One region of the Azohydromonas sp. genome, then DNA from elsewhere that is predicted to be linked to it. Evidence: predicted binding sites of a transcription regulator. Region 1 holds the regulator's gene; the other holds the start of a gene.
The links. The regulator sigma-54, encoded in region 1, starts transcription at its own class of promoters, with help from an activator protein. The targets are predictions, from matches to a motif close to TGGCANGNAANCTGCTTT.

Region 1 (9,785 bases):
GCTCACGGTCGAGGAGAACATCCGCGCCGTGCTCGAGCTGCAGCGCGGCGCCGACGGCCGGCCGCTGCGGCCGGCCGAGATCGAGCGCCAGCTCGAGGACCTGCTGCTCGACCTGAGCATCGACAAGCTGCGCGCCAGCCCCGCGCCGGCGCTGTCGGGCGGCGAGCGCCGGCGCGTCGAGATCGCGCGCGCGCTGGCCACGCAGCCGCGCTTCATCCTGCTCGACGAGCCGTTCGCCGGCGTCGACCCGATCGCGGTGATCGAGATCCAGCGCATCATCGGCTTCCTGAAGGCACGCGGCATCGGCGTGCTGATCACCGACCACAACGTGCGCGAGACGCTGGGCATCTGCGACCGCGCCTACATCATCAGCGACGGGCAGGTGCTCGCCGAAGGCACCCCGGCGGACATCGTCGACGACCCCGACGTTCGCAAGGTGTACCTCGGCGAGCACTTCCGCATGTAGGGCCGCGCCGTCGCCATGAGCATGAAGCCGTCACTGCAGGTCCGGCTGTCGCAACACCTGGCGCTGACGCCGCAGCTGCAGCAGTCGATCCGGCTGCTGCAGCTGTCGACGCTCGAGCTGCACCAGGAAGTCGAGCAGATGCTCGAGGCCAACCCGTTCATCGAGCTCGACGACGAGGTGCCGACGCCGTTCGAGGCCTCGCTCGACACCGCCGCCGCGGTGCCCACGCCCGCCGCCGAGCGCGACGACACCGACGGCCGCGTCGACAACGACGAGCCGGCCGGCATCGACCGCGACGAGGCCGGCGCGACCGAACGCGAGGACTGGGCCAACGGCACCGAGGGCGACGACTTCGACGGCATCCGCGAGACGCCGCCGGGCGCCGGCGACGACGCCGACTTCGAGCCGCAGCAAGGCGGCGGCGGCGACACGCTGGCCGCCCACCTGCGCCGCCAGCTCGCGGGCATGCGGCTGTCGGCCGAGGACGCGGCGGCGGTCGAGGCGCTCATCGACTCGCTCGACGACGACGGCTACCTTGCCGACGCGCTCGACGACATCGCGCGGCAGCTCGCCGGCGACGACGACGAGGTCCGCGACGAGCTGCTGGCGCGGCTGCGCTGCGCGCTGCACTGGCTGCAGGCGATGGAGCCCTGCGGCGTCGGCGCACGCGACCTGCGCGAGTGCCTGCAGCTGCAGCTGCGCGAGCGGCCCGACACGCCGGCGCGCGCGGTCGCGCTGGCGATCTGCGAGCAGCACCTCGAGCTGCTGGCGCGGCGCGACGTCAGGCGGCTGATGGCCGTGACCGGTGCCGACGACGAGCTGATCCGGCAGGCGCAGTCGCTGATCGTGGCGTGCGAACCCAAGCCCGGGCGGCCGTTCTCCCGCGCCGAGGCGAACATCGTGGTGCCCGACGTGATCGTCGTGAGGAGCGGGCGCGGCTGGAAGTGCGTGCTCAACCCCGACGTGATGCCGCGCCTGCGCATCAACGACCTCTACGCGCAGGCGATTCGCGGCCAGCGCAACGGCACCGGCGCCGGGCTGTCGACGCGGCTGCAGGAGGCGCGCTGGTTCATGAAGAACGTGCAGCAGCGCTTCGACACCATCCTGCGCGTGTCCAGCGCGATCGTCGAGCGGCAGAAGAACTTCTTCAGCCACGGCGCGATCGCGATGAAGCCGCTGGTGCTGCGCGAGATCGCCGACGAGCTCGGCCTGCACGAGAGCACGATCTCGCGCGTGACCACCGCCAAGTACATGGCCACCCCGTTCGGCACCTTCGAGCTGAAGTACTTCTTCGGTTCGTCGCTGGCCACCGACGCGGGCGGCAACGCGTCGAGCACCGCGGTGCGCGCGCTGATCAAGCAGTTCGTCGCTGCCGAGGACGCCGCGCGCCCGCTGTCGGACAGCCAGCTCGGCAAGATGCTCGAGGAGCAGGGCATCCAGGTGGCGCGGCGCACGGTGGCCAAGTACCGCGAGGCGCTGAAGATCGCGCCGGCCAACCTGCGCAAGGCGCTGTGAACCCCGCGCGCACCGGCGCCGCGCTGTTCCTGCCCTGCGCCGGCGGCACCGAGGCGCTGCTCGTCGACGAGTGCCACCGGCTGCTCGGTGCCGACGCGGCGGTCGAGCCCGGCCGCGGCGGGGTCACCGTGCACGGCGACGAATCGGCGGCGATGCGCCTGAACCTGGGCAGCCGACTCGCGCAACGCGTGCTGTGGCCGCTGGCCGCCGGCGACTACCGCGACGAGGACGACCTGTACGCGCTGGCACGGCGCGTGCGCTGGGCCGACTGGATCGGGCCCCAGCACACGCTGCGTGTGGACACCAGCGCGCGCGCCGCGCCACTGCGCAGCCTGCACTTCGCGGCGCTGCGCATCAAGGACGCGGTGTGCGACGCGCTGCGCGAGGCCACCGGCGCGCGACCCGGCGTCGACACGCGCGCGCCCGACCTGCCGCTGCTGCTGCACCTGGGCGAGCGCCAAGCCACGCTGTACGTCGACACCTCGGGCGAGGCGCTGTTCAAGCGCGGCTGGCGCGACGCCGGCGCCGCCGGCCAGGAGGTCAAGGGCGAGGCGCCGCTGAAGGAGACGCTGGCCGCCGCGATGCTCGCCGCCGCCGGCTGGCACGGGCGCGCCGACGACCCGCCGCTGTTCGACCCGTGCTGCGGCGCCGGCACGATCGCGATCGAGGCCGCGCAGCTGGCGTGCGGCATCGCGCCCGGCCTGCAGCGGCACTTCGCGTTCGAGCGCCTGGCGCCGTTTCGCGCGCACGCCGCGGCGTGGCAGGCGATGCGCCGCGCCGCGCGCGAGCGCGTGCACGCGCCCGCGGTGGCGGTGCACGCCGGCGACGTGTCGTTTCGCATGACCGACTTCGCCGCGCGCAACGCGCGCCGCGCCGGCGTCGGCGAGGCAATCGCCTTCAAGGCCGCCGACGCGCTGCAGCGCCCGGCGCCGGCCGACGCCGGCGTGCTGATGCTCAACCCGCCGTACGGCGAGCGCATCGCCCCCAAGGGCCGCGGCAGCGCGCGCGAAGGCTTCGAGCGGGCGGCGTCGGCGGGCGAGTTCTTCGCCGCGCTGGCGGCGCACTGGAAGCGCCACTACGCGGGCTGGACCGCCTGGGTGCTCAGCCCCGAGCTGCAGCTGCCGGGGCTGATGCGGCTGAAGGCGACGCGCCGCGTGCCGATGTGGAACGGCCCGATCGAGTGCCGGCTGTTCCGCTTCGACATGGTGGCCGGCTCGGCGCGCCCGCGCGCGCGACCCGACGCGGGCTGAGGTTCAGCGCAGCGTCAGGCGCTGCCCGCTGGCCAGCGCGTGCACGCGGTGCGGCAGCCCCAGCGCCGCGACCTGCGCCATCACGGTGTCGACTTCGCCGGGCTTGATGTGCGTGATGTGCACGTCGGTCGGCGCGCCGAGCTGCGCCAGCTCGCCGGCCAGCGTGCGCGGGCTGAGGTGGCCGCTGATCTCGGCCAGCGCAGCGTCCTCGTCGCCGAACGCGGTCTCGATCACGAGGTGTGCCACCGACATCTGGCGCAGCCGCTGCCACAGCGCCGGGTTCGGCCCGGTGTCGCCGCTGAACACCCATGCCGGCGCGCCTTCGGCCGGCGCGATCGCGAAGCCGACCGCCGGAACGGTGTGCGCTGCGCCGAGCACCTCGACGCGGCGCGCGCCGAAGCGCAGCACCTCACCGACGTCGAACGGCACGAAGCGCAGCACCGGCCGTTCGGGGTTGGGCAGCCGGCTGAAGTCGGGCCAGATCACGCCGTTGAACACGTGGGTGCGCAGCGCCGCGATCGTCGCGGGCAGCGCGTGCACCTCGATCGGCGCGCGATCGGCGGCGCGGCGACGGCGCGACACCGTGTCGGCGAGCAGGCCGATCGACAGCACGTGGTCGAGGTGCGAGTGGCTGACGACGATGTGGTCGATGCGCAGCAGTTCGTCGAGCGTGAGGTCGCCCACACCGGTACCGGCGTCGACGAGCAGATCGTCGTCGACGAGGAAGGCGGTGGTGCGGCTGCCCGCGGCGATCGAGCCGGAGCAGCCGAGGACGCGGATCGTCATGTCCTGCGCGGCGCCCGCGCCCGCGCCCGGCAGGTCGCGGTCCCGCGGCCGGACCTCTGCGGGCGCGCGCGGCGAGAACAGGGCAGGCATCGGGCGATGTTGCGACGCCGGCCTCGGGTGCACAAGAGGCCGGCGTGCATGCGCCACGCGGCTCGTCGCCCGCCGATCACCGCGCCGGCGCCGCCGTGAGATGTTCACGTCGCGCCCGGCGGGCGTTCAGGCCTGAACGAACTGCATCTGCGTGCCGGCCAGTTCGATGACGTCGCCGTTTTTCAGCTGCACCGAGTCGCCGGCCAGCGCGGCGCCGTTGATGCTGGGGCGCGAGCTGCCCTCGACGTGCGCCAGCACGTAGCCGACCGGCCGCTTGGTGATCGACGCGACCTGCACGCCGGGCTTGCCCACCGTGGTCACGACCTTGGTCAGCGCCACCTCGCGCCCGGCGGCGGCACCGTTGAGCACGCGGATCGACGCCGGGCCCACCGGCGCGGCGAGCGACCCGAACCCCGAGCCGCCGGCCGGGCGCGACGCGGCGAACGCCGGCCCCGGCGCGGCGCCGGGGCGGATGACCATCGTGTGCTCGTAGTCGGTGCCGTTGTCGACCAGGTACTTGATCTTGTACTTGCCGATCTCGATCGTGTCGTTGTGCGCCAGCAGCTGCTTCTTGACCGCCTTGCCGTTGATGTAGGTGCCGTTCGTCGAGTTCAGGTCCTCGATGAACACGTCGGGCCCGGCCATCTGCAGCACCGCATGCTCGCCGCTGACGGCGAGGTTGTCGATGACGATGTCGTTGTACGGGCGCCGGCCGAGGGTGGTCTTGTCCTTCGTGATCTGCACTTCCTTGATCACGACACCGTCGAGGGAGACGACCAGCTTGCCCATGCGCATGACCTCTTGTCGTAGCGGATCTTCCAGCACTTCCCAACGGCGCGCGGCGTCGATCGCGCGTTCAGCGCCTGAACGGCCACCACGACGAACGACCCACCTGCGGCTGGCCGGCCACCCGGGCCAGAACCAGCGAAATATTATCCTTTCCACCGGCGTCGTTGGCCGCGTCGATCAGTGCGCGCCCCGCGTCGGCGAGCAATTCGTGCGATCTCAACAGTTGCACGAGCGTCGCGTCGTCGAGCATGTCCGACAGCCCGTCGGAGCACAGCAGGTACAGGTCGCCCGGCAGCACCTCGTGCAGGTGGGTCTCGAGCAGCACGGTGTCCTCGATACCCACCGCGCGCGTGACCAGGTTGCGCTGCGCCGAAAAGGCCGCCTGCTCTGGCGAGATCACGCCGGCGTCGATCTGTTCCTGCAGCAGCGAGTGGTCGCGCGTGATCTGCTGCAGGCGGCCGCCGCGCAGCCGGTAGGCGCGCGAGTCGCCGACGTGGCCGACCAGCAGGCGGGGGCCGCGGAACACCGCGACCACCAGCGTGGTGCCCATGCCGGCGTAGTGCGGGTTGGCGTTGGCGGCGTTGAAGATCGCGCGGTTGGCGTTGTCCACGCAGATGTCCATCGCGCGGCGCACGTCGGCGTCGGCGGCCGCGCCGGCATCGTGCAGCCAACGCCCGAGCTCGCTGCGGATGAACGAGGTCGCCATGCCGCTGGCCACCTCGCCGGCGTTGTAGCCGCCCATGCCGTCGGCGAGCACCGCGAGCGCGTTGTCCTCGTCGAGCGCGACCGCGTCCTCGTTGTTGTCGCGCTGGCGCCCCTTGTCGATGGCGGCGAAGAACTCGACGTTCATGGGGGCACGGCGGGGCACGGCGACGGTGGCGCTGGCAGCGCCGAGGAGCGCGATTGTGCCGCGTCCGGCCGACCGGACGCCCCCCGGGTTTGCCGGGGCGGTCGACGCGGCGGCCTCAGCGCACCAGCGCCTGCAGCGACGCGAGCCGCTCGGCCGCCGCGGTCGCGCCGGGGCGCGACGCCGGGTCGGGGTGCGTCAGTTCGGCCACGAAGGCGGCCAGCGCCGCCGGCAGGTCGGGGCGCAGCTTGCCCAGCGAGCGCGGCGCCCCGCGCGCCACCGCCTGCAGCAGGGCACCGAGCGTCGCGCCGTCGTGCGGCAGCTCGCCGCTGAGCAGTTGGAACAGCGTGACGCCGAGCGCGTAGACGTCGCCGGCCGGGCCGGCCGCCGCGCCGGCGAGCTGCTCGGGCGGCATGAACGCCGGCGTGCCCAGCAGCACGCCGCTGCGCGTGCGATGGGCGTCGAGCATGCGAGCGACGCCGAAGTCGGTGACCCACACGCGCCGCGACGCGGCGTCGAACACCAGGTTGGCCGGCTTCAGGTCGCGGTGCACGACACCCTGCGCGTGGGCGTGCGCCAGCGCGTCGGCGACCTCGGCGCCCAGCCGCAGCACCAGTGCCTCGGGCAGCAGCCGCGCCGCACGGGCGTGGCGGCGCAAGTCGCCGCCGGGCAACAGCGTCATCGCCAGGTACGCGCGCTGCTGCTCCACGCCGGCTGCGTGGACCTCGACGATCGCCGGGTGGCGCAGCCGGCGAAGCACCTCGGCCTCGCGGGCAAAGCGTTCGGCGAGCGCGGTCGCGTCGTCGTCACCGGCGGTGTGCGGCGTGAGCACCTTCAGTGCCAGCGCGCGCGAGTCCGCGTCGACCGCCAGGTACAGCACCCCGGTGGCACCGCGGGCGAGCACGCGCGCGACGCGCAGGCCCGCGAACGTCGATCCGGCGGCAAGCAGACGGTCGCGCGGGCTCACGCGGCGGCGTGGCGGCGACCCGGCGCGCTCAGGCCGTCGCGTCGGAGGCCGGTTCGGGCCGGCGCGACGCGATCCACTTGCCCCAGCCGAGCACGAGCAGCGCACCGGCGACGCCGGCGGCGTACTTCACGACGTCGGTCTGCGGAACCTTGGGCACCCAGGTCCAGGCGTCGGGGCTGACCACCGCAGGGTCGGACACCGCCATCGTGCCGGCGATCCAGCCCAGCAGCATGCCGCCGAGCGTGATGATGATCGGGAAGCGGTCCATCAGCTTGATCACCAGCTGGCTGCCCCAGACGATGATCGGGATGCTGACCAGCAGGCCGAAGATCACCAGCGGCATCTGGTGGCCCTCGCCGGCGCCCTGCGCGGCGCCGGCGATCGCGATGACGTTGTCGACGCTCATCACGAGGTCGGCGACGATCACCGTCTTCACCGCGGCCCACAGCTTGTCGCTGGCCTCGATGCTGCCGTGGGCGTCTTCGTGCTCGGGCACCAGCAGCTTGATGCCGATCCACACCAGCAGCGCGGCGCCGACCAGCTTCAGGAACGGAATCGCCAGCAGCGTCAGCGCGAAGAAGATCAGGATCACGCGCAGCCCGATCGCGCCCGCCGTGCCCCACAGGATGCCGGCGGTGCGCTGCCTGGCCGGCAGCCGGCGACACGCCAGCGCAATGACGACCGCATTGTCGCCACCGAGCAGGATGTCGATCATGATGATCTGCCCGACCGCGACCCAGAACGCGGGGGTCAAGAACTCTTCCATCCGGGATCTCCGAAGACTCGGCCGCCAGTGTAGGGGCCGCGGTACCGCCTGGCGGTGCGTAAAACTACAGAGCGGCGGCGCCGCAACGCGACGGGCCGCCCGCAGACGGCCCGTCGCGCGAGGCGCGGTGTGCGCTCAGATCAGCGACTTCAGCAGCCGGCCCATCTCCGACGGGTTGCGCGTGACCTTGAAGCCGCACTCCTCCATGATCGCGAGCTTGGCGTCGGCGGTGTCGGCACCGCCCGAGATCAGCGCGCCGGCGTGGCCCATGCGCTTGCCCGGTGGCGCGGTGACGCCGGCGATGAAGCCCACCACCGGCTTGCGCATGTTCGCCTTGCACCAGCGCGCCGCCTCGGCCTCGTCGGGGCCACCGATCTCGCCGATCATGATCACCGCGTCGGTGTCGGGGTCGTCGTTGAACATCTGCATCACGTCGATGTGCTTCAACCCGTTGATCGGGTCGCCGCCGATGCCCACCGCGCTGCTCTGGCCGAGGCCGATCTCGGTGAGCTGGGCCACGGCCTCGTAGGTCAGCGTGCCCGAGCGGCTGACCACGCCGATGCGGCCCTTGCGGTGGATGTGGCCGGGCATGATCCCGATCTTGATCTCCTCGGGCGTGATCGTGCCCGGGCAGTTCGGCCCGAGCAGCAGCGTGCGCTTGCCGCCGGCGGCCTCCTTGGCCTTCATGCGGTTGCGCACCTCGAGCATGTCGCGGATCGGGATGCCCTCGGTGATGCAGATCGCCAGGTCCAGGTCGGCTTCGACCGCCTCCCAGATCGCCGCCGCGGCGCCCGCAGGTGGCACGTAGATCACGCTGACGGTGGCGCCGGTGGACGCCTTGGCGTCCTTGACGCTGGCATAGATCGGGATGCCCTCGAAGTCCTCGCCGGCCTTCTTCGGGTTGACGCCGGCGACGAAGCAGTTCCTGCCGTTCGCGTAGTCGCGGCACATGCGGGTGTGGAACTGCCCGGTCTTGCCGGTGATGCCCTGCGTGATGACGCGGGTGTCCTTGTTGATCAGGATGCTCATACGGACCTCGAAGTCGGATTTCGATCCAAGCGGACGCCGCGGAACCGGCTTGGCCGGGCCGCTGGCGGCGCCCCCTTGAGGGGGAGCGCCGTCAGGCGCTCCGGGGGAGGGACACGGACTCGACGATCTTCGTCGCGGCCTCGGCCATCGTGTCGGCGCTGATGATCGGCAGGCCCGAGTCGGCCAGCATCTTCTTGCCCAGGTCCTCGTTCGTGCCCTTCATGCGCACGACCAGCGGAATCGACAGGTGCACCGCCTTGCACGCCGCGATCACGCCTTCGGCGATGGTGTCGCAGCGCATGATGCCGCCGAAGATGTTGACCAGGATGCCCTTGACGTTCGGGTTGCGCAGCATGATCTTGAACGCCTCGGTGACCTTCTCGGCCGTGGCGCCACCGCCGACGTCGAGGAAGTTCGCCGGCTCGCCGCCGAACAGCTTGATGGTGTCCATCGTCGCCATCGCCAGGCCCGCGCCGTTGACCAGGCAGCCGATGTTGCCGTCGAGGCTGATGTAGCTGAGGTCGAACTTGCTCGCCTCGATCTCGGCCGGGTCCTCCTCGTCGAGGTCGCGCATGGCGACGATCTCGGGGTGGCGGAACAGCGCGTTGCTGTCGAAGTTGAACTTCGCGTCGAGCGCCTTCAGGTGGCCGTTGCCCTCGAGGATCAGCGGGTTGATCTCGGCCAGCGACGCGTCGGTGTCCATGTAGCAGCGGTACAGGTTCTTGAACAGCGTCACCGCCTCGGCCTGGCTCGCCTCGGGCACGCCGATGCCGCGCGCCAGCTCCAGCGCCTGCGCGTCGGTCAGCCCGGTCAGCGGGTCGGCGAAGACCTTGATGATCTTCTCCGGCGTGCGGTGCGCGACCTCCTCGATGTCCATGCCCCCCTCGCTGCTGGCCATCATCGCGACCTTCTGCGTGGCGCGGTCGGTCAGCGCGGCGACGTAGTACTCCTTCTTGATGTCGGCGCCTTCCTCGATCAGCAGCCGGCGCACCTTCTGGCCGCCGGGGCCGGTCTGGTGCGTGACCAGCTGCATGCCCAGAATCTGCCCGGCCAGCGCCTTCACCTCGTCGACCGAGCGCGCGAGCTTGACGCCGCCGCCCTTGCCGCGGCCGCCCGCGTGGATCTGCGCCTTGACCACCCACACGCTGCCGCCGAGCTTCTGTGCGGCCTCGACCGCTTCCTGCACCGTGAAAGCGGGCACGCCGCGCGGCACCGGCACGGTGAACTGGCGCAGGATGTCCTTGCCTTGGTATTCGTGGATCTTCATGGGCGGGCTGGGC
Region 2 (9,785 bases), on a different contig from region 1:
GGCGATGTTCCTGGCCTTCGCGTAGTCGCTCCACTTCTTGATGAAGGCGTCGTTGGTCGGGTTCTTCAGGCTCATGAAGTAGTTCCAGGCCGCGAGGTGTCCCACCAGCGGCTTGGTGTCGACGCCGCGCAGTTCCTCCTCGCCGACCGAGAACGCGACCACCGGCACGTCGGTGGCCTTCAGGCCCTGGTTGCCGAGCTCCTTGTAGAAAGGCACGTTGGAGTCGCCGTTGATCGTCGACACCACCGCCGTCTTCTTGCCCTCGCTCGCGAAGCGCTTGATCTTGGCGATGATCGACTGGTAGTCGGAGTGGCCGAACGGCGTGTACTCCTCCATGATGTCGGCGTCACCGATGCCCTTGCTGTTGAGGAACGCGCGCAGGATCTTGTTCGTCGTGCGCGGGTAGACGTAGTCGGTGCCGAGCAGCACGAAGCGCCTGGCCTCGCCGCCGTCCTTGCCCATCAGGTACTCGACGGCGGGGATGGCCTGCTGGTTCGGCGCGGCGCCGGTGTAGAACACGTTGCGCGAGATCTCCTCGCCCTCGTACTGCACCGGGTAGAACAGCAGGCCGTTGAGTTCCTCGAACACCGGCAACACGCTCTTGCGGCTGACGCTGGTCCAGCAGCCGAAGACCACGGCGACCTTGTCCTGGCTGATCAGCTGGCGCGCCTTCTCGGCGAACAGCGGCCAGTTGCTCGCCGGGTCGACGACCACCGGCTCGAGCCTCCTGCCCATCACGCCGCCCTCGGCGTTGATCTCGTCGATCGCCATCAGCACGGTGTCCTTGAGCACTGTCTCCGAAATCGCCATCGTGCCCGACAGCGAGTGCAGCACGCCGACCTTGATCGTGCCCTGTGCGAATGCAGCGGGGGCCACGCCGAGCGCCACGGCGGCGGCGGCGAGCGAGAGGTTGAACTGGCGGCGGACCACTTTCATGCGAGAACCCTCCCGAGGGCGACGGTTGAACGGATCGACGCCGTCAGGTTAGGCACGTGCCGCGCCACGGCCAATACGCCGACTGGCGTAGACGCGAACCGCACGGAACCCGTGGATGAGGCCTTCGGTGCGCACGCGATCGCCGGCGCACGCCCCGCGACGCCGACGCGCACTGCGACCGCGTCCCGGTGCACAATGTCGCGGCGCCCCGGCGGCCGCTCTCTCGGCAGCCGGCACCAGCGACGATCAGCGATTCGCCAGCTGACTCACCTTGCTGATCGCCAGCGACGCCGCCGCCGTGCGCGTCTCGACGCCGAGCTTGGCGAACACGTGCTCCAGATGCTTCTTCACCGTCGCCGCGCTGCAGCCGAGGATGTCGCCGATGTCGCGGTTGGTCTTGCCCCTGACGACCCAATACAGCACCTCGGCCTCGCGCGCGGTGAGCTTGAAGGCCAGCGTCATCGCACCGATCATCGCCGCGTCGTCGGCCTCGCGCAGCACCAGCAGCCACTCGCCGTCGCCGCCGAACTCCTCGCCCACCTCGTGCAGCGCGTACGTCAGCCGCCGCGCGCCACGCGCCACCGTCAGCGTCGCCGGCTCGGCGCCGGCGCGACGGCGCAGCGACTCGCGGGCGACCCAGGCGATCACCTCGGGGGGCAGGTGCGTCGCGTCGCCCTGGCCGAAGTACTCGTCCATCAGCCTGCGCGCGAGCGCCGTCTGCCACACGCGCCGTCCGTCGCGCTCGCGCACCACCATCGTCGCATGGCCGAACGCGTCGAGCGCGAGGCGCGCCTGGCGCTGCACGCGCGCGCTGTGCAGGTGCGCGCCGATGCGCGCGAGCACCTCGCGCGGCTTGATCGGCTTGGACACGTGGTCGACGCCGCCGGCGGCAAACGCGGCGAGCACGTGGTCGGTTTCGGTCAGGCCGGTCATGAACACGATCGGGATGTGCGCCGTGCGCGGGCCGGCCTTCAGCCGCCGTGCGATCTCGAAGCCATCCATGCCGGGCATCACGGCGTCGAGCAGCACGATGTCGGGCTGCGCCTCGCGTGCCAGCTCGAGCGCACGCTCGCCGTGCGTCGCGACGAGCACCGTGCAGCCGCTGTCGTCGAGCGCGTCGTGCAGCAGCGCCAGGTTGTCGGGCACGTCGTCGACGATCAGCACGACGTCGGCACTGCCGCGGTCGGGCAGCGCGGCGGCAGTGCCGGCCGCGGCGGGCGGCGGTGCGGCGGGGGCGATCGGTTCGGTGGTCATGGGGCCTCCAAGGTCGTCGGGTCCTGGTCGATGCGGCGCCCGCGCGGCACCGGGTGCGCGACCGCCAGGTACGCCGGCAGCGTGCCGCCGGGCGCCTTCGGCACCCCGGCATGACCCGGCCCGGGCCGTCGACGCGCGTCGCGGCCCACCGACGCACGCGGTCGGCGGCGGGGCGTGGATCGGGGTCGTGCGCGGCATGTCGACCCACCCCCCATCAAGATCCGCACCAGCCCCGCGGCGCCGTCGACGGACCCGCTTAACATGGCATCGATCCTGCAAGAGAACGTGCCATGGAACTGACCCCGCGCGAGAAGGACAAGCTGCTGATCTTCACGGCGGCGCTGCTCGCCGAACGCCGCAAGGCGCGCGGGCTGAGGCTGAACTACCCCGAGGCGGTGGCGCTGATCAGCGCCGCGATCATGGAAGGCGCGCGCGACGGCAGGAGCGTCGCGGCGCTGATGAGCGAGGGCAAGTCGGTGCTGACGCGCGTCGACGTGATGGACGGCGTGGCCGAGATGATTCCGCAGATCCAGGTCGAGGCGACGTTCCCCGATGGCACCAAGTTGGTGACGGTTCACCAACCGATTGCATGAGCATGCACCGTTTGCGGGCCGTCACCGGCCGCGCCCTTTCGAGGAGAGACCCGATGACGCCCATCGCCACACCCGAGCGGCAGCACTCCGCGCGCACCGCCGCCGTCGCGACCTGGCTCGCCGCGCTGCCGCTGTGGGCAGCGGCGCACGTCGGCGGTGACGCCCATGCGCACGACGGATTCGCCGGCGGCTTCCTGCACCCGTTCAGCGGCATCGACCACCTCGTGGCGATGCTCGCGGTGGGCTGCTGGAGCGCGCTGCTGGCGCGGCCCGGGCGGCTCGACCTGTGGGTGGTGCCGCTGGGCTTCGTCGTCGTGCTCGTGCTCGGCGCATCGCTCGGCGCCGGCGGCGTGGCGCTGCCTGCGGTCGAGCCGATGATCTCCGCATCGCTCGTCGCCCTCGGGCTGCTCGTCGCGCGGCAGGTGCGGTGGCCGACCGCTGCGGCGGTCGCGCTGGTCGGCGCCTTCGCGCTGTTCCACGGCCAGGCGCACGGCGGCGAACTGGCCGGCGCCGCCGCGCTGGCCGGCATGGCGCTGGGCAGCGTGCTGCTGCACGCCACCGGCGTCGCCGCGGGCCTGCTGGTGCGCCGGCGCAACCCCTGGTGGCCTCGCGTCGCCGGCGCGGCGACGCTGTTGTTCGGTGCATCGCTGCTCGTCGTGCGCTGAAGGGGCCGCGGATGATCGCCGGCGAGCTGTTCACCGACGGGCCCGACCACGTGCTCAACCCCGGACGACGCACCGTCACGCTGGTCGTCGAGAACGCCGGCGACCGGCCGATCCAGGTCGGCTCGCACTACCACTTCGCCGAGGCCAACCCCGCGCTGCGCTTCGACCGCGACAGCGCGCGCGGGATGCGGCTGAACATCGCCAGCGGCACCGCCGTGCGCTTCGAGCCCGGGCAGCAGCGCACCGTGGAACTGGTCGACTACGCCGGCGCACGCGAGGTCTGGGGCTTCCGCGGCCAGGTGCAAGGCAAGCTGTGACGGACGACCCCAGGCTCACTGCGTTCGCTGCTGCCGAGGCGCCCTCGGCGCCCCTCAGGCGGCCGCGCAGGCGCTGAGATGGCCACGATCGGACGCCGCGCCTACGCGGAGATGTTCGGCCCCACGGTGGGCGACCGCGTGCGGCTGGCCGACACCGAACTGATCGTCGAGGTCGAGCAGGACCTGACGCTCAGGGCCGGCGAGGGCCGCACGGGCCACGACGGGCGGCCCGTCGGGTATGGCGAGGAAGTCAAGTTCGGCGGCGGCAAGGTGATCCGCGACGGCATGGGCCAGAGCCAGGTCGTCAACGGCCCCGGCGCCCACGCGGCCGTCGACTGCGTGATCACGAACGCGCTGATCGTCGACCACTGGGGCATCGTCAAGGCCGACATCGGCCTGAAGGGCTGCCGCATCGCGGCGATCGGCAAGGCCGGCAACCCCGACGTGCAGCCCGGCGTCGACATCGTCATCGGCCCCGGCACCGAAGTGATCGCCGGCGAAGGCATGATCGTCACCGCCGGCGGCATCGACACGCACGTTCACTGGATCTGCCCGCAGCAGATCGAGGAAGCGCTGATGTCGGGCATCACGACGATGACCGGCGGCGGCACCGGCCCCGCGACCGGCACCAACGCGACGACCTGCACGCCGGGGCCGGCGAACATCGCGCGCATGCTGCAGGCCGCCGACGCGTTCCCGATGAACCTGGGCTTCCTCGGCAAGGGCAACGCGAGCCGGCCCGACGCGCTCGTGCAGCAGGTCGACGCCGGCGCGATCGGCCTGAAGCTGCACGAGGACTGGGGCACGACGCCGAGCGCGATCGACTGCTGCCTGTCGGTGGCCGAGGCCACCGACACCCAGGTCGCGATCCACACCGACACGCTCAACGAGAGCGGCTTCGTCGAGGACACGATCGCCGCGTTCCAGGGCCGCACGATCCACACCTTCCACACCGAGGGCGCCGGCGGCGGCCACGCGCCCGACATCCTGAAGGTCGTCGGCGAGGCCAACGTGCTGCCGAGCTCGACGAACCCGACGCGCCCCTACACCGTCAACACGCTCGACGAGCACCTCGACATGCTGATGGTGTGCCACCACCTCGACGCCGGCATCGCCGAGGACCTGGCCTTCGCCGAGAGCCGCATCCGCCGCGAGACGATCGCCGCCGAGGACATCCTGCACGACCTCGGCGCGATCAGCATCATGAGCAGCGACAGCCAGGCGATGGGCCGTGCGGGCGAGGTGATCACGCGCACCTGGCAGACGGCGCACAAGATGAAGGTGCAGCGCGGCGCTTTGCCCGAGGACAGCGCGAGGAACGACAACTTCCGCGTCAGGCGCTATGTCGCGAAGTACACGATCAACCCGGCGATCACGCACGGCATGAGCCACGAGATCGGCAGCGTCGAGGTCGGCAAGTGGGCCGACCTGGTGCTGTGGCACCCGGCGTTCTTCGGCGTCAAGCCGGCGCTGATCCTCAAGGGCGGGTTCATCGCCGCGGCGGCGATGGGCGACCCGAACGCGTCGATCCCGACGCCGCAGCCGGTGCACTACCGGCCGATGTTCGGCGCCTTCGGCGGCGCGATGCAGCGCACGTCGATCACGTTCGTGTCGCAGGCGGCGCTGGCCGGCGGCGTCGCCGAGGCGTACGGGCTGCACAAGCACCTGGCGGCGGTCAAGGGCTGCCGCGCCGTGACGAAGACCGACATGGTGCACAACGGCTACCTGCCCCGGATGCACATCGACGCGCAGACCTACGAGGTGCGCGCCGACGGGCGACTGCTGAACTGCGAGCCGGCCCAGGTGCTGCCGATGGCGCAGCGCTACTTCCTGTTCTGAGCGCGGCAGCGTGCGGGCCCCGGCGCGACAATCGCCGCATGCTGACCGTCAACAAGCTGATTCCCCAGGGTCGCGGCCTCGCCAAGGCGCTGGTCGCGCGGGCGACGCACGTCGCGCTCGAGTGGGACACGCGCTGCAAGAGCCGCTTCGACGCCACCGACTCGGCCGGCCGCACGCTGGGCGTGTTCCTGCCGCGCGGGCAGGTGGTGCGCGGCGGCGACGTGCTGGTGGCCGAGGACGGGTCGCTGATCCGCGTCGACGCGGCACCGCAGCCGGTGCTCGTGGTGCGCTGCTGCGCCGAGCACGGCTCGCCGTTCGACCTGCTGCGCGCCGCCTACCACCTGGGCAACCGCCACGTGCAGCTCGAGCTGCAGCCTGACCACCTGAAGCTCGAGCCCGACCACGTGCTGGCCGAGATGCTGCGTTCGATGCACCTGATCGTGCGCGACGAGCAGGCCGCGTTCGAGCCGGAAGCGGGTGCGTACGCGGCGGGGGGTCACGCCCATGGCCACGGACACGGGCCGGCCCACGAGCACCCGCACGACCCTGGCGCCGCGCACGGCCACGATCACGCGCACGGTCCGGGGTGCAGCCACGACCATGGGCACGCCCACGGCCATCGGCATCGCCACGGGCACTGACGCCGCCCCGGCGCGCCACGCCGACGCCGTGCTGCTGCAGCTGATCTGGCTCGCGTCGCCGGCGCTGCCGGTCGGCGGCTTCAGCTACTCCGAAGGGCTGGAGGCCGCCGTCGACGCGGGTCTCGTGACCGACGAAGCGAGCGCCCGCGACCGGCTGCTCGACCAGCTCGCGCTCGTGCAGGCACGCAGCGAGCTGGCCGCCGCTGCGTCGGCGTTCGTCGCGTGGCGCTGCGGCGACGTGGCGCGCGCACAGGCGCTCAACGCGTGGGTCGCGGTGACGCGCGAGACGGCCGAGCTGCGGCTGCAGAGCGAGCAGTTGGGTCGCTCGCTCGCGCAGTGGCTGCGCCAGCGCCATCCCGACGACGCGCGCGTCGCGGCGCTCGACGCGCTCGCGCCGGCGCCGACCTGGCCCGTCGCCTTCGCGCTCGCCGCGGCGGCCACCGGGGCCAGCCCGCGCGACGCGCTGCTGGCGATGGCCTTCGGCTGGGCCGAGAACCAGGTGCACGCCGCCGTGCGCGCGGTGCCGCTGGGCCAGAGCGCGGGCCAGCGCATCCTCGGCGCGCTGGCCGCGACGATCCCCGCCGCCGTCGACGACGCGCTGGCCCGCAGCGACGACACGCGCCAGTCGTTCGCGCCGATGCTGGCCGTCCTGTCGGCACGCCACGAAACCCAGTACTCCCGGCTGTTCCGTTCATGACCACGCTGCACTGCATCCCCGGCCGCACGAAGAGACTGCCCCCGCTGCGCGTGGGCGTCGGCGGGCCTGTCGGCTCGGGCAAGACGACGCTCGTCGAGATGCTGTGCAAGGCGATGCGCGAACGCTGGGACCTCGTCGTCGTCACCAACGACATCTACACCAAGGAAGACCAGCGCCTGCTCACCGTGGCCGGCGCGCTCGAGCCGGAACGCATCATCGGCGTCGAGACCGGCGGCTGCCCGCACACGGCGATCCGCGAGGACGCGTCGATCAACCTCGAAGCCGTCGACCGCATGCTGGCGAAGTTCCCCGACGCCGACATCGTGTTCATCGAGTCCGGCGGCGACAACCTGGCCGCCACCTTCAGCCCCGAGCTGAGCGACCTGACGATCTACGTCATCGACGTCGCCGCCGGCGAGAAGATCCCGCGCAAGGGCGGCCCCGGCATCACGAAGAGCGACCTGTTCGTCATCAACAAGACCGACCTCGCGCCGCACGTCGGCGCCGACCTCGCCGTGATGGAGTCCGACACGCAGCGCATGCGGCCGAACCGACCCTACGTGATGACCAACCTGCGCACCCGGCAGGGGCTGCAAGGGGTGATCGACTTCATCGAACGCAAGGGCCTGCTGAGCGCTGCGGCGCCGACGCGCTGACCCGCATCGCCGCCGGGCTGCGGCGGCTCATGCGGGTTCGCGATCGATCGTCGAAGACCCGGGCCACCGGTCGCGGCCGGTGGCCGTCGCGCGTGCCCGGGCCGGTGGGCGCCGTGCCGCCCCGTGCCCCCGGGCCGGGCCGCGCGCGACGCTCCCGCCGCACTTGCGCGCCAGGGTCGTCGCGCTCGGTGGCCGACGTGCCGGTGGTCGACGCTCGAACATCGCGACGGTGTTCGGCCGCGGGCCGTGCTCGGGCCGTCGAACGCAAGGTCGAATCAGGCCGGGACGGGGGCCGGCGCGACGCGCTGCGCGAGGTGCGCCAGCGCCTCGTCGACCTGGTCGACGAGGATCAGGCACAGGTCACCCGGGTGCAGCCGCTCGAGCGCGCGGTCGATGGCGGTGAATTCGCCGCGGATCTCGTCGACGATGCGCGCGCGCGGCGCGCCGGCCAGCCCCTCGCGCAGCAGCGCCATCACCTCGCCGTCGGCGCGTCCGCGCTGCGCCGCGTCCTGGTACAGCAGCACGTCGTCGAAGGCCTCGCCGAGGATGCGTGTCTGCTCGCGGATGTCGTCGTCGCGCCGGTCGCCGGCGGCGCTGATGACCACCGAGCGCCGGCGCGCCGGCATCGCCCGCACCGCGGCCACCAGCGCGCGCATCGCGTCGGGGTTGTGCCCGTAGTCGGCGATCACGGTCGCGCCGCGGTGGTCGAGCACGTTGAAGCGCCCCGGCGCGTTGTGCGCGTCGTTGACGAAGCTCGCCAGGCCGCTGCGCACCGCCTCGAACGGCAGCCCCGCGGCCCACGCCGCGCCGACCGCGGCCAGCGTGTTCTCGACCTGGAATCCGATCGTGCCGCCACGCGTCAGCGGCACCTCGCGCAACGACAGCCGCACGCGCGCCGACCCTTCGGCGGCGACGATGTCGCCGCCCTCGACGAACAGCACGCGCCGGCCCTGCGCGCGGTGCGCCGCCAGCGCGGGCAACCGCCCGTCGACGGCGAACAGGATCACGTCGCCGGGGCAGGTCACGGCCATCGCGAGCACGATCGGGTCGGCGGCGTTGAGCACCGCGCAGCCATCGGGCGCGACGTTCTGCACGATCACGCGCTTGATCACCGCGAGGTCCTCGACGGTGGTGATGTAGTTCAGCCCGAGGTGGTCGCCGGCGCCGACGTTGGTCACCACCGCGACCTGGCAGCGATCGAAACCCAGCCCCTCGCGCAGGATGCCGCCGCGCGCGGTCTCGAGCACCGCGGCCTCGGTGTCGGGGTGGGCAAGCACGTTGCGCGCGCTCTTCGGGCCGCTGCAGTCGCCGCGGTCGATCGCGCGGCCGTCGACCCAGGCGCCGTCGGTGTTCGTCATGCCCACGCGCAGCCCGGCGGCGCCGAACAAGTGTGCGACGAGCCGCGTCACCGTGGTCTTGCCGTTGGTGCCGGTGACCGCGACCACCGGCACGCGGCCGTCGTCGCCCGGCTCGAAGAGACGGTCGATGATCGCCTCGCCGACCGCCCGCGGCTTGCCGTAGCTCGGCAGCAGGTGCATGCGCAGCCCCGGCGCGGCGTTGACCTCGACGATGCCGCCGCGCTGCGCCTCGAGCGGGCGGTCGACGCTGTCGCACACCACGTCGACGCCGCACACCTCGAGCCCGATCATGCGCGCCGCCGCCACCGCGCGTGCCGCCACCTCGGGGTGCACGTCGTCGGTCACGTCGGTGGCGGTGCCGCCGGTGCTCAGGTTGGCGTTGTTGCGCAGCACCACGCGCCGGCCCTTGTCGGGCACGTCGTCGGCCTCGAGCCCCTGCACGCGCAGGCGCGCGTGGGCGATGTCGTCGAGCCGCACCCGCGTCAGCGCGGTGGCGTGACCGTCGCCGCGGCGCGGGTCGGCGTTGACCTCGTCGACCAGTTCGCGCACCGTGCGCACGCCGTCGCCGATGACGTGCGGCGGGTCGCGCCGCGCGGCGGCGACCAGCTTGTTGCCGACCACCAGCAGTCGGAAGTCGTGGCCCGGCAGGAACTGCTCGACCATCACCTGCCCGATCTCGGCGGCGACGCGGTAGGCGACGTCGAAGTGCTCGCGCCCGGCGATGTTCACCGTCACGCCCTTGCCCTGGTTGCCGTCGCGCGGCTTGACGACCACCGGCAGCCCGAGCTCGAGGGCCACCGCCCAGCCCTCGTCGACACTGCGCACCGGG

Region 2: PKC53_RS07535 (urease subunit gamma) is a predicted target of sigma-54. The motif match lies at 2,453-2,470, and genes of this name have one in related genera.

Annotation. Positions count from the first base shown of each region.
Region 1 covers NZ_DAOKZA010000010.1:63,504-73,288, reverse strand. Annotated here, with positions in the region: gene lptB (LPS export ABC transporter ATP-binding protein) at 1-466, shown strand, start outside; gene PKC53_RS05735 (RNA polymerase factor sigma-54) at 488-1,981, shown strand; gene PKC53_RS05730 (THUMP domain-containing protein) at 1,978-3,231, shown strand; gene PKC53_RS05725 (3',5'-cyclic-nucleotide phosphodiesterase) at 3,235-4,017, opposite strand; gene PKC53_RS05720 (FHA domain-containing protein) at 4,234-4,896, opposite strand; gene PKC53_RS05715 (Stp1/IreP family PP2C-type Ser/Thr phosphatase) at 4,964-5,746, opposite strand; gene PKC53_RS05710 (serine/threonine-protein kinase) at 5,862-6,710, opposite strand; gene PKC53_RS05705 (TerC family protein) at 6,739-7,476, opposite strand; gene sucD (succinate--CoA ligase subunit alpha) at 7,612-8,505, opposite strand; gene sucC (ADP-forming succinate--CoA ligase subunit beta) at 8,597-9,772, opposite strand.
Region 2 covers NZ_DAOKZA010000014.1:73,706-83,490, forward strand. Annotated here, with positions in the region: gene urtA (urea ABC transporter substrate-binding protein) at 1-936, opposite strand, end outside; gene PKC53_RS07530 (response regulator transcription factor) at 1,183-2,190, opposite strand; gene PKC53_RS07535 (urease subunit gamma) at 2,481-2,783, shown strand; gene PKC53_RS07540 (HupE/UreJ family protein) at 2,837-3,448, shown strand; gene PKC53_RS07545 (urease subunit beta) at 3,460-3,765, shown strand; gene ureC (urease subunit alpha) at 3,844-5,604, shown strand; gene ureE (urease accessory protein UreE) at 5,643-6,245, shown strand; gene PKC53_RS07560 (urease accessory UreF family protein) at 6,205-6,942, shown strand; gene ureG (urease accessory protein UreG) at 6,939-7,598, shown strand; gene cphA (cyanophycin synthetase) at 7,874-9,785, opposite strand, start outside.